DNA from 4 places in the Aliivibrio fischeri ATCC 7744 genome. Region 4 is predicted to be linked to each of the others. Evidence: predicted binding sites of a transcription regulator. Region 4 holds the regulator's gene; each other region holds the start of a gene.
What was found. Region 4 encodes CRP, which controls carbon source genes, mostly activating them, when cyclic AMP is high. Its sites were predicted from a motif close to TGTGANNNNNNTCACA; they were not measured.
Positions count from the first base shown of each region.

Region 1: a site for CRP is predicted at 1,789-1,804, ahead of AVFI_RS05650 (NupC/NupG family nucleoside CNT transporter). Genes of this name have one in related genera too.
Region 2: a site for CRP is predicted at 1,718-1,733, ahead of malT (HTH-type transcriptional regulator MalT). Genes of this name have one in related genera too.
Region 3: a site for CRP is predicted at 1,513-1,528, ahead of AVFI_RS02615 (NupC/NupG family nucleoside CNT transporter). Genes of this name have one in related genera too.

Region 1 is NZ_CP092712.1:1,200,120-1,203,336, reverse strand. Features, by position in the region: gene AVFI_RS05655 (glucosaminidase domain-containing protein) at 1-350, shown strand, start outside; gene AVFI_RS05650 (NupC/NupG family nucleoside CNT transporter) at 497-1,702, opposite strand; gene AVFI_RS05645 (LysR family transcriptional regulator) at 1,973-2,908, opposite strand; gene AVFI_RS05640 (class I SAM-dependent DNA methyltransferase) at 2,970-3,217, opposite strand, start outside.
Region 2 is NZ_CP092713.1:685,029-688,245, reverse strand. Features, by position in the region: partial or broken gene AVFI_RS16615 (glycogen/starch/alpha-glucan phosphorylase) at 1-1,544, opposite strand, end outside; gene malT (HTH-type transcriptional regulator MalT) at 1,940-3,217, shown strand, end outside.
Region 3 is NZ_CP092712.1:550,576-553,792, reverse strand. Features, by position in the region: gene AVFI_RS02615 (NupC/NupG family nucleoside CNT transporter) at 148-1,380, opposite strand; gene AVFI_RS02610 (TatD family hydrolase) at 1,579-2,355, opposite strand; gene prfC (peptide chain release factor 3) at 2,613-3,217, opposite strand, start outside.
Region 4 is NZ_CP092712.1:2,615,232-2,618,448, reverse strand. Features, by position in the region: gene astD (succinylglutamate-semialdehyde dehydrogenase) at 1-199, shown strand, start outside; gene AVFI_RS11965 (DUF1338 domain-containing protein) at 211-1,005, shown strand; gene crp (cAMP-activated global transcriptional regulator CRP) at 1,079-1,711, opposite strand; gene AVFI_RS11955 (OsmC family protein) at 1,957-2,361, shown strand; gene hslU (HslU--HslV peptidase ATPase subunit) at 2,443-3,217, opposite strand, start outside.

The sequences.
Region 1 (3,217 bases), 1.4 Mb from region 4:
AAGGCAATGGATTATACGGTGAACATTTATCATCTAAAGGTGGTAAATATTTAAGTACTCCTGGTGGCCACGTAAAAGTAGCAGCATTTGATAATTTATTCGCTGGTACTGCACGCTACATGTATAACTTGAATACCACATCGGCTTATAAAGATCTTTGGAAACTACGTCAACAACTACGCTCAGAAGGGAAATTATCAGGTTATGAGCTAGTCGAGTCTTTATCTCACTACTCTACCCGTGGTGAAGCTTATGTTGAGAATCTGCAAGCATTAATTAAGCATCATAAATTAGATAGTTTTGATCAGGTGACATTTGATAGCTCAACGCCAGTTCGAGTGAGATTTTAGAATTAGGGACTAGGGACTAGGGACTAGGGACTAGGGACTAGGGACTAGGGACTAGGGACTAGGGACTAGGGACTAGGGACTAGAAAAAATAAAGGTTGCGACTTTTTAAGCGCAACCTTTTCTTTATTTGAAATTAAGCAATTAACTTAAAGTGACAAAATCACACCGGCAATCGCAGCACTCATTAAATTAGCTAATACACCTGCGGTAATCGCTCTGAAACCCATTCTCGCAATAAATGAGCGACGTTCAGGAACAAGACTACCTAAACCACCAATCAAAATTGCCATGGTTGAAATATTTGCAAAACCGCACAATGCAAATGTAACTATCGCAACAGAATGTGGACTTAGCTGATCTTTCACTTCCATTAATTGAATAAAGGCAACAAATTCATTTACCACGATCTTATTACCGATTAATGAACCAGCAAGAATTGCTTCATTCCATGGCACACCTAAGATAAAAGCGACAGGCGCAAACAGATAGCCAAGAATTAACTCAAAGCTTAGTTTAATACCAAAGATATCACCAACGTGCCCTAGTAAACCGTTAAGTAAAGCAATCACACTGACAAACGCTAATAGTGTCGTACCCACCGCAACAGCGATACGTAAGCCAGACATAGCACCATCAGCTAATGCTTCAAATACATTAGTTGCATGATCAATCTCAACAGACGTGATTTCATCATCATTATTGGCTTCATCACCCGGTGGAACCATCATCTTAGCCATTAATAATCCTGCTGGTGCAGACATGAATGCAGCAGAAATAAGGAAATTAAGATCCACACCTAATGAGGCGTAACCAACCATGGTTCCGCCAGCTACCGAGGCTAAACCACATGTCATTACAGCAAAGAACTGAGAATCGCTCATGTGCTTTAAGTAAGGTTTAACAACAAGTGGAGCCTCAACCATGCTTACAAAGATGTTAGCCGTTGCTGCAAGTGATTCTGCGCGTCCTGTACCGAGTAATCGTTGTAGTCCACCACCAATAAAGTTAATTACTTTTGGCATGACTCCAATATGATAAAGAGCTGAGATAAGAGCAGAGAAGAAAATGATGATACCAAGAACATTAATGGCAAATACAAAGCCTACTTTTCCTGTTGCTAAACCACCAAATAAAAAGGCAATGCCTTGTTGGCCGTAATCAATCACACCTGACACACCAGCAGTAACTGAATTTAATACTTCTTTACCTGCAGGAACATACAGAACCAATAAAGCAAAGATAATTTGTAATCCGAACGCCAAAGAGACGGTTCTAAGAGGGATATTGCGGCGATCTGTCGAACACAAATAAGCAAACAGTAGAATGGCAAAAATACCAAGTAAAGATGTCATGATAGAAACCTATGCTATCGAAAATGAGTCCGCATTCTAATCCGCAAAGGTTTGCGTGCAAGTCGACTTTGCTATCACTCTGTTAATGAGACGCAGGTCACATTATGTGCAGTAATTAACTGATTGATTTCTTGTAATAAAAACAATCAGAAATACGATTGTTTCCATATGGAAAAGATATTTATTTCATGGCACATAATCGCTGTAACTCATTGATTAAAAAGGCAACAATTTAAAGTATAAAATTCAATCAATGAGGAATAGCAAACGTTACAATTTCACTCGCTTCATGAGCGCTTTATCCCAATATGGCGGTTGTCCTATATGTTCACGTAGAAAATCGATGACCGCACTTATCTTTCTTGGAAGGTGTTTTCGACTTGGGTATACCGCATAAATTGGCATTTTCTGACTTGCTTTCCAATCCGGTAATAACTGAATCAGTTTGCCATCATTAAACTCATCAGTTAGCAAATAACTGGCTAAATAAGCAATTCCCCATCCAGATATAGCCGCATCTCTCACGGCTTCTGCTAAATCAACTCGATAATTGCCAGACACTTTTACACATAACGCCTCATTTCCTTTACTGAAATCCCAATGGCTGTAGTCACGATGACGACTCTGGTAAGTAAGGCAATTATGCTCAACAAGATCTAAAGGATGATGAGGTACTTTTTTATCAATAAGGTAATCAGGAGATGCAGCTAAGACAAAATTAGAGTCAGCTAATCGCTGTGCTACATAACCTTCTGGTAAGTCTTCGAAATTGGTTACCCACAAGTCTAAACCATCTTTAAGCATATCAGCTCTATGATCAAATAAACGCACTTCAACTTGCAAATCAGGATATTGATGACGCAGCTTATCAATGGCTGGAATAATATGCATAGTGCCAAAAGATTGAGATAAGCCTAAACGTAAGATGCCAGTCACTTCATCACGTTCATCATCCATAATGGCGCTGGCTTCTGTCATTGCGCTGTATATCTTCTCGCAATATAAAAAAAACTGCTGACCTGCATCCGTTAAAGTGAGTGAACGCGTGGTTCTATGTACTAATTTTACATTAATGGTTTCTTCAAGAGCTCCGAGTTGCTTACTGACATGTGACGTTGATACGCCCATTTGCTTTGCTGCAGCAGTAAAACTCCCAGCTTTAGCTAAGGCGTAAAATATCACCATTTGGCTGGCTCGTTCATGCATCTATCTGCTCCTCAAACTCAAAGAAAAATTGGGGCGCAGATAGTAACACTAGATGGTAAAGCTAAGCTAATTTTTGGCATTTTATAAAAATGAAATTAGGATTCTTTGAAAGGTAATCATAACGCTCAGGAGACATATCTTTAACTACCTCTGATACCTTTCCTTCAGATACTTGTGTCACAACTAAACCAGATTTTGTTATCGCTTCAATTAATTCAGTTAAAGAACGGCGATAAAATCGAACTTCAAGCGGCTCACCGACAGTGTCCCACATCTCTGTGATCAACTCTCTTTCAAAATAATTACCAG
Region 2 (3,217 bases), on a different replicon from region 4:
TTGGAATTTCTCATCATCAGCAAAAACAGCAATATCACTCAGTTGATCAAGATGTGCAGGCCACTCATTCCCAATTTTTTCAGAAATAAGGTTTGAAAGATCAGGGTTACAGAATTTCAACCAACGACGAGGAGTAACACCGTTAGTTACATTCGTTAGTTTTCCTGGGAAATATTCATTAAACTCAGGGAATAAATCACGCTTAACTAACTCAGAGTGAAGTGCTGCCACACCATTCACGGCATAAGATGAAACCACACATAAGTTCGCCATACGTACCATACGATGTGTGCCTTCTTCGATGATTGATAACTTACGTAATTTATCCACATCACCTGGCCACTTCAGTTTCACGCCTTCTAAGAATAGGTAGTTAATCTGATAAATGATTTCCATGTGACGAGGTAAAAGTCGAGAAATCAGTGATTCACTCCATGTTTCTAACGCTTCAGGTAACAATGTGTGGTTGGTATAAGCAAACGTGTTTGAACAGATTTCCCATGCCGCATCCCACGATAAACCACGAACATCAATAAGTACGCGCATTAACTCAGGAATACCAATTGTTGGGTGTGTATCGTTTAATTGGATCGTTTCATATTTAGAAAGATCTTCAATCTTATGACCTGCAGCATCATGACGACGTAAAATATCTGCAATAGAACACGCACAGTGGAAATACTGTTGCATCAAACGTAATGTTTTGCCTTTCTCGTGGTTATCATTTGGATACAGAACTTTTGTTACGTTACCAGCATCAATTAAGGCGTGTTGCGCTTCAAAGTAATCACCATTATTAAAGCTTGCAAGGCTAAACGGTGCTTTTGCACGACATTCCCACAAACGTAATGGGTAAACCGTATCACTTTGGTAACCAACAATAGGAAATCCCAAGGCATACCTTCAACTGACATACCTGGTACCCAGCGACGTTTCTCTTGGCCTTTTTCAGTGTACGTTTCTACATGACCATAAAATCCAACTTGCTGTGCAAAATCAGGACGAGCCACTTCCCAAGGGTAGCCTTCTACTCCACACCATGCATCAGGCGCTTCTTTTTGTCGTCCGTCTTCAAAAGATTGGCGGAACAAACCGTATTCGTAATGCAAACCATAACCAATCGCTGGATATTCTTGCGCAGCTAATGAATCCATAAAACACGCGGCTAAACGACCAAGACCACCGTTACCTAAAGCAGGGTCACGCTCTTCTTCTAATAAATCCGTTAAATTATAACCAAGCTCACCCATTGCTTCAGTGATCTCTTCATAAAGACCCATACTAATTAGGTTGTTGCCCGTTAGACGTCCAATTAAAAACTCTAAAGATAGATAGTTTACGCTGCGTGCGTTTTTAATTTTTTCGTCATTTTCTGTAGCAACAAGATCAAATGTCGTTAATTCAGCTAGGGCTTTACCCATTGCTAAATACCATACTTTAGCGCTCGCTGTTTTTTCATTTGCAGCGAATGTTGTCACTAAATGCTGCTTTACAGAGGCTTTAAACGCCGCTTTATCAAATTTTTCTATGTTATTCGTTTTCATCTTAAATCTCTCACGAAGGTTCATAATCAACTGTTATCAATCCTGCCTTGTTCGAATAAGAGTCACATCCTCCTTTTTGGGGGATGAGATAAGGGTGAGATAAAGGCGTAGTCCTGATTAATCAAATAACCTGTGACACGACTCAAAGTTTGTAGGCTGACAGTAAAAACCTTCGTGATATTGGACACGTTTTTACAGCATAAAAAACAAAATGATAACAAGGTCACAAATTTAAAGATTAAATAAAACTATTTAAAAAACGTATTAAATAAAACTCATGTATAAATTCATCAAGATAAAAATAAAGGTTTGATCACATTTATAGGGCGTAGTGGATAGATTAAATCTCATTATTGAGGATAATTAGCTCAGTATTTTTTAAAAGAACAATAATTATGTTAATACCATCGAAACTGCATTTTCCAAGACGATTACATAATGCCATTCTCCGCCAACGTGTTTTAGATACGCTAGAGAATGCGATGCATTACAAACTTGTTTTATTTCGATCTCCGGCTGGCTACGGAAAAACAACCATGGCTGCACAGTGGTTATCTGACAAAGACGCTACTGGGTGGTATAGCCTAGATGAGAGTGATAATGATGAATATAAATTTGCAAAATACTTTGTACAAACAATAAGTAATGCAACTCATACTGAATTATCACACTCAAAAGCGTTAACTGAGAAACGTCAGTTTGCTTCATTATCAAGCCTATTTTCGCAAGTCTTTACTGAGCTAATCTCGTTTCAAGATGAAGCTTATATCGTTCTCGACGACTATCACTTAATTACCAATGACACCATTCACCTTGGCTTAAAATTCTTCTTAAAACACCTTCCAGATAATTTGACACTGGTAATAACAAGTCGCTCTCAACCACCTCTAAATACAGCAAATCTACGTGTGAGAGACTTATTAATTGAAATTGATAATCAAAGTTTGGCGTTTGACCAATCAGAAACATCTCTATTTTTTAATCAACGCCTAAATGAGAATATTGACCAAGAAGCCATCACTCATGTTCGTGAGCATGTTGAAGGCTGGCCATCTGCACTTCAATTAATTGCACTGCACAGTATTCAAAACAATCAATCCTTAAATAATTCAGCACAAGTCATGGCGCAATTAAACCATGCGCACTTATGGGATTATTTAGCGGAAGAAGTGTTTGATCATTTGGATCAAGAGACGCAGCAATTTTTAATGCGTTGTGCTGTTTTTGATCATTTTAATACCACACTGCTATCTAAAGTAACGCAACGAAAAGATGCCCAGTTGCTTATTGAAAATCTAAACCGATTCGGATTATTTATTAATACAAATGGTGAACAAGGTGATTGGTATAAGTTCCATAACCTCTTTGCAGAGTTCTTAACCCACCAAAGACAAAACCACCTAGCTCATGAAGAAATAGACCTGCAAAAATACGCAGCAGAAGCATGGCTTGAGCATGACAATATCTATCAAGCACTTCGTCATGCGAAAAACGCCAAAGATGATATTCTGATCGCTAATATACTTACGCAGCATGGCTGGCATTTATTTAATAATGGGGAACTTTCTTTATTAGAGACCACCATTTCAGATCTTCGTCCTGAGGTATTATTTACCTCTCCTCGCCTTGTTATTATTCGCGCATGGTTAGCTCAGAGCCAGCATAATTATCTA
Region 3 (3,217 bases), 910 kb from region 4:
ACGCAATCGGTTTGCATCTCAAACTTTTTGCATAAAAAAATGTGAGTTTAACGCATTTATTCATCACACTTTTTTATGAGCAATAGACATAAAAAAACCCGCACATAATGCGGGTTTTATAATGATTATCTGTTCTGCTCTATACGATTATAGAGATAGGAATAGACCTGCAATTGTTGCTGACATTAAGTTTGATAATGTACCAGCAGCAACCGCTTTCATACCCATGCGAGCGATGTCGTGACGACGTGCTGGTGCAAGGCTACCTAGACCACCAAGTAGAATCGCTACAGAAGAAAGGTTTGCGAAACCACATAGTGCGAATGAGATGATTGCTTCTGTTTTCTCAGAAAGAACCACTTCTGCGCCATCAGCTAGGTAAGGTGCAAAGTTTAGGTATGCAACGAATTCGTTAACTACCAGTTTTTGACCAAGGAATGAACCTGCGATTGTTGCTTCTTCCCATGGAACACCGATTAAGAATGCTAAAGGAGCACAGATGTAACCAAGAATCAGTTCTAGAGTGATATGAGGCATATCGAACCAACCACCGATACCACCTAAGATACCATTGATTAGAGCGATTAAACCGATGAACGCAAGAAGCATTGCACCTACGTTTAACGCAAGTTGCATACCCGTTGCAGCACCTGCAGCAGCAGCATCGATTACGTTAGCTGGTTTGTCATCGCCTTCGTTATCTAGAGCATCTAGTTGTTCAATTGGTTGTTCTGTTTCTGGCTTGATGATTTTAGCAAATAGAAGACCACCAGGTGCAGCCATGAATGATGCTGCGATTAGGTACTCTAGAGGCACGCCCATAGAAGCATAACCAGCTAGTACACCACCAGCAACAGATGCTAGACCACCACACATTACTGCAAATAGCTCAGATTGAGTCATTTTAGGAACAAACGGACGCACAACTAGAGGCGCTTCTGTTTGACCAACAAAGATGTTAGCTGTAGCAGATAGTGATTCTGCACGAGATGTGCCAAGTGCTTTCTGCAATGCACCACCTAGGAAGTTAATCACGATTTGCATGATGCCTAGGTAATAAAGAACAGCAGTTAAAGAAGCAAAGAATACGATTACAGGAAGTACACGTAGTGCGAATACGAAACCGCCGCCACCAAATAAACCACCGAATAAGAATTCGATACCTTGGTTACCGTAGTTAATTACGTTAGCAACAGCTTCCGATGCACCATAAAGTACATCACGACCCACAGGTACATAAAGTACAAATGCGCCTAAGAAGAATTGGATAGCAAAAGCGCCACCGACAGTGCGTAGATTGATTGCTTTACGGTTATCAGAAAGAAGTACAGCTATACCTAGCAGTACCACGATCCCAACCAAACTCATTAGCAGGCTCATAGTTAAAGTTTTCCCTAAATTTATTGTTGGCGTGTTTCAAATTAGCGGGGGCGATTATACTCATTGAACCACAAAGAAAGTAATGCTGTTGTCACATAATCGTGGCTGATACATGCTTTACTCATTCATAATTGTGATCATTATCACTAAGGTGTTTCTAAATAATCATCAATTACAACTAAAGAAATGACTGGTAACTCAAATCCCAAACAAAGAGGTGGTATTTTTATAAACAGTTTCCGAAATCGTTTGCATTGATTCTTTTCTAATCAAAGACAAATATTCGAATATATTTTGTACTTTATCCGGAGTATTTTTTTCGCCTTGAAAGCCAAATACTGCCATGTCTGGCGCATCGGTTTCTAATAAAATTTTATCTAAAGGCAGCTGTGAAATGACCATTTTGGTCTTCTTAGCTCTTTCGTAACTGATCACGCCACCAACACCAATATAGAAACCTAATTCAATAAATTGATTAGCCTGCTGCAAGCTACCACTGAAACCATGAATCACACCACCTCTCTCTGGCCGAATTTCTCTCAACAGCTTTAATACCATATCGTGGCTTTTACGACTGTGAATGATCAAAGGAAGTTGATGCTTTTTTGCCAATAAACACTGTTGACGAAAAACAGAGAGCTGTGTTTCCTTATCACTTTCTTGATGCCAGAAATCCAATCCACACTCGCCAATCGCTACACATTTTTTATTTTTTCCATCAAGTAACTTCCCTAAGTTTTCTAACTCCCTTTCATAGCTTGGAGTAATAAATAGTGGATGAATACCTAATGCGTAGTAAATCTCATCAAATTGATGTGCCAACGCACTAACTTGATTCCAGTTTGATTGATTCACACTGGGTACAACGAGCGTTGTAACGCCTTTATCCTTTGCCATTTGTAAGTAGGACACTTCATTATTTTTAAAAGGAGCAAAATCAAAATGACAATGTGAATCAATGAACGTAAAAGTCATTACTCTTCTTCTTTTTTATAAGGAACACAACTGCGCTTGTTTTCTGGTGTTAAGCCTAATGACTCACACCATGCATCATACTTTCGTATCCATAATTTAATTAACTTTAACATTCATGCTTCCTTTTTATCTAACGTATCAATGAATAATACGAACCTGAATGAGTAGATGGATATAAGTGCATTGGTATTACTATAGATACAAAAACGGAGTCCGTTAAGACCCCGTTTTTATTTATTTGATAAGCAACTGATTAATTAGTGCTCACGCGTCGCTCTAAATTGAACATCTGGGAAACGCTCAGAAGCAAGATTTAGATTCACCATTGTCGGTGCGATGTAAGTTAGGTTGTCACCACCATCAAGCGCCAAGTTAGCTTGGTTCTTACGTTGGAACTCATCCATTTTCTTACCATCAGCACAATCAACCCAACGAGCTGTTGCAACGCTCACGCCTTCATAAATCGCTTCAACGTTATATTCTGCTTTAAGACGAGCTACAACCACGTCAAACTGAAGCACACCAACGGCACCAACAATAAGGTCATTGTTTTGAAGTGGACGGAATACTTGTACCGCACCTTCTTCAGATAATTGAACTAGACCTTTAAGTAGTTGTTTTTGCTTCAGAGGATCTTTCAGACGAATACGACGGAACAATTCTGGTGCAAAGTTAGGAATACCTGAGAACTTCAAGCTTTCACCTTGAGTAAAGGTATCACCAATTTGAATGGTACCATGGTTATGTAAACCGATAATATCACCAGCATAAGCCGTTTCAGCACGTGAACGGTCACCAGCCATAAAGGTTACTGCATCAGAAATACTGACGTTTTTACCTGTACGAACATGGTTCATCTTCA
Region 4 (3,217 bases):
TATTCGAGCTGGAATTGTGAATCGAAATCGTCAATTAACAGGAGCAAGTGGTGATGCGCCATTTGGTGGGCCGGGTGCATCAGGCAACTTAAAACCAAGTGCTTATTATGCGGCAGATTATTGTGCTTATCCGATGGCATCAATGGAAGGTGATGCATGTGAGATTCCTGAGCAATTATCTCCAGGTTTAACTTTGTAGGAGTGCTGAAAATGAATAATGTAAACACACTTTTTTCATCATTATGGCAAGACTATATTACACGTTTGTCGCCATCGGCAGACCAAGTGCATCAATTGCTATCCAGTGGTGGTGATATTGTAAATGATCATATTGCCTTGCGGACGTTTAATTTGCCTAAGGTTGGTTTATCCACATTAGCCGCGCCCTTTTTAGCTATTGGGTATAAACCGTGTGATGAATATGAATTTATTGCTAAAAAATTGAAAGCACAACATTTTGAGCACCCAGATCCTAATGCACCACTTGTGTTTATCAGTGAGCTATTGGTTGAAAAATTATCTGATGATGCTCAAACCATAATTAAATCATTAGTAGAACAAGTTCCTGCTCATTATTTTGCAACTCGTGACTTTCTGTCTTCAGGTAGACCGTGGTCTTTAAGTTTTGATGAATATAAGGTGTTAGCAAAAGAGAGTGAGTATGCTTCTTGGTTAGCTGCTCATGGTTATGGAGCGAATCATTTTACCGTGTATGTTAATCAACTTGATGGTTTTGATGAAGTAGTTGATGTTAATCAGCACTTACGTAATGCTGGATTTAGTATTAATGAGGTTGGTGGAGAAGTAAAAGGCTCTCCAGAGGTTTGTTTAGAGCAATCATCTACAATGGCGGATAAAGTGATGGTTAAATTTAGTGATGGTGAGTTTGAGATCCCTGGTGGATTTTACGAATTTGCTAAACGTTATGAATTACCAAATGGTGAACTATACACAGGGTTTGTTGCGGCTTCTGCGGACAAAATCTTTGAAAGTACTGACGGGTAAAGCTGTCATCTCTAGACATAAAAAACGCAGCTATTGAGCTGCGTTTTTATTTGCTTATGGTAACGACGTTAAATTAACGAGTACCGTAAACTACAATTGTTTTGCCGTGCGCTGAAATCAGGTTTTGCTCTTCAAGCATCTTTAAGATACGGCCAACAGTTTCACGTGAACAACCAACAATTTGACCGATCTCTTGACGAGTGATCTTAATTTGCATGCCGTCTGGGTGAGTCATTGCATCAGGTTGTTTAGCAAGGTTTAGTAGCGTTTGAGCGATACGGCCTGTTACGTCTAGGAATGCTAAGTCACCTACTTTTTGGCTAGTGATTTGTAAACGAGTTGCCATTTGCGCAGAAAGACGCATTAGGATATCTGGGTTAACTTGGATAAGTTGGCGGAATTTCTTGAATGAAATTTCTGCTACTTCACAAGGGCTTTTCGCACGAACCCACGCTGAACGCTCTTGACCTTCTTCAAATAAGCCAAGCTCACCAATGAAGTCACCTTGGTTTAGGTAAGAAAGGATCATTTCTTTACCTTCTTCATCTTTGATAAGTACAGCAACAGAACCTTTTACAATGTAGTAAAGAGTTTCCGCTTTTTCACCCGCGTGAATTAGCGTGCTCTTTGAAGGGTACTTATGAATGTGACAGTGAGACAAGAACCACTCTAATGTTGGATCTGTTTGAGGTTTACCTAGAACCATACTTTATACTTCCTCTGCGTTTGCCAAGTAGGCGATGTCCATTTTAAAATAACTGAGCCAAATATCAGTTTGGCCTATACAATATGGTTATCGGAACAAGGCTGCATGTTCGTTGAGATAATTAACAAAATCATACCTTGTTTCGCAATTGATTTCTTGACTTTGATCGTATGAATTGTGCGACCAAGGGCACAGTTTCGTGAAATGGATCACGAGTTTTCCTTTTAAGTAGTAAAGAGGCTTTTATGAACGCTGAAGTTAAATGGATTGAGGGATTGTCTTTTCTAGGTCAATCTCAATCAGGTCACTCTATTGTTATGGATGGTAATGGGGGAGAAAAAGCACCAAGTCCGATGGAAATGGTCTTAATGGCTGCTGGAGGATGCAGTTCTGTTGATGTTGTTGATGGACTTAAATCGGCAAATCAAGAAGTCACAGCTTGCGTTGCTAAGCTATCTAGTGAGCGTCGTGAAACTGCACCAAAGTTGTTTACTTACATTAATATTCACTTTGAAGTAACAGGTAACAACCTAGATTCAACGGTTGTCGAGAGAGTCACTGCGGATTCATTACAGAAATATTGCTCTGTATGTTTAATGCTTGGTGAGGGCGTAAAAATGACGCACTCATGGGAAATTATCTCTGCTTAAACTTTAGAACTACAGGGTGAGTTAATATTAAAAAGCCTCGCAAGTTAACCCTTGTGAGGCTTTATTTTAAGTTATGAGAGATTACAGAATGAAGCGGCTTAGGTCTTCATCAGCAACAAGTTCACCTAGGCGTGAACTTACATATTCAGCATCAACAATTAAGCTTTCGCCATTTTTTTCAGAAGCATCATAAGAGATCTCTTCCATTAGTCGTTCCATCACTGTGTGTAGACGGCGAGCACCGATGTTTTCAGTGGTTTCATTTACTTGGAATGCGGATTCAGCAATACGACTGATGCCATCTTCAGTAAATTCAACTTTTACATTTTCGGTCGCTAATAGAGCAATGTATTGCTCAGTTAATGATGCATTAGGTTCGGTTAAAATGCGTTTGAAATCATTTGCTGTTAGCGCTTCAAGTTCAACACGGATTGGTAAACGACCTTGTAATTCAGGGATCAAGTCAGATGGTTTTGCCATTTGGAATGCACCTGAAGTGATGAATAACATATGATCGGTTTTCACCATGCCGTGTTTAGTACTAACCGTGCTGCCTTCTACTAATGGAAGTAAATCACGTTGAACACCTTCACGAGATACATCACCAGAGTGAGAGTTTGAACCTTTACAGATTTTATCAATTTCATCGATAAACACGATACCGTGGTTTTCTACATTGAAGATCGCTTGTTCTTTTAGCTCTTCAGGGTTAACCAGCTTCGCACCTTCTTCTTCTGTTAGCGCTTTAAGTGCATCAACGATTTTCATCTTGCGCTTTTTGGTTGTATTGCCGCCTGATAGGTTTTGGAACATACCTTGAAGTTGGTTTGTCATCTCTTCCATACCTGGAGGAGCC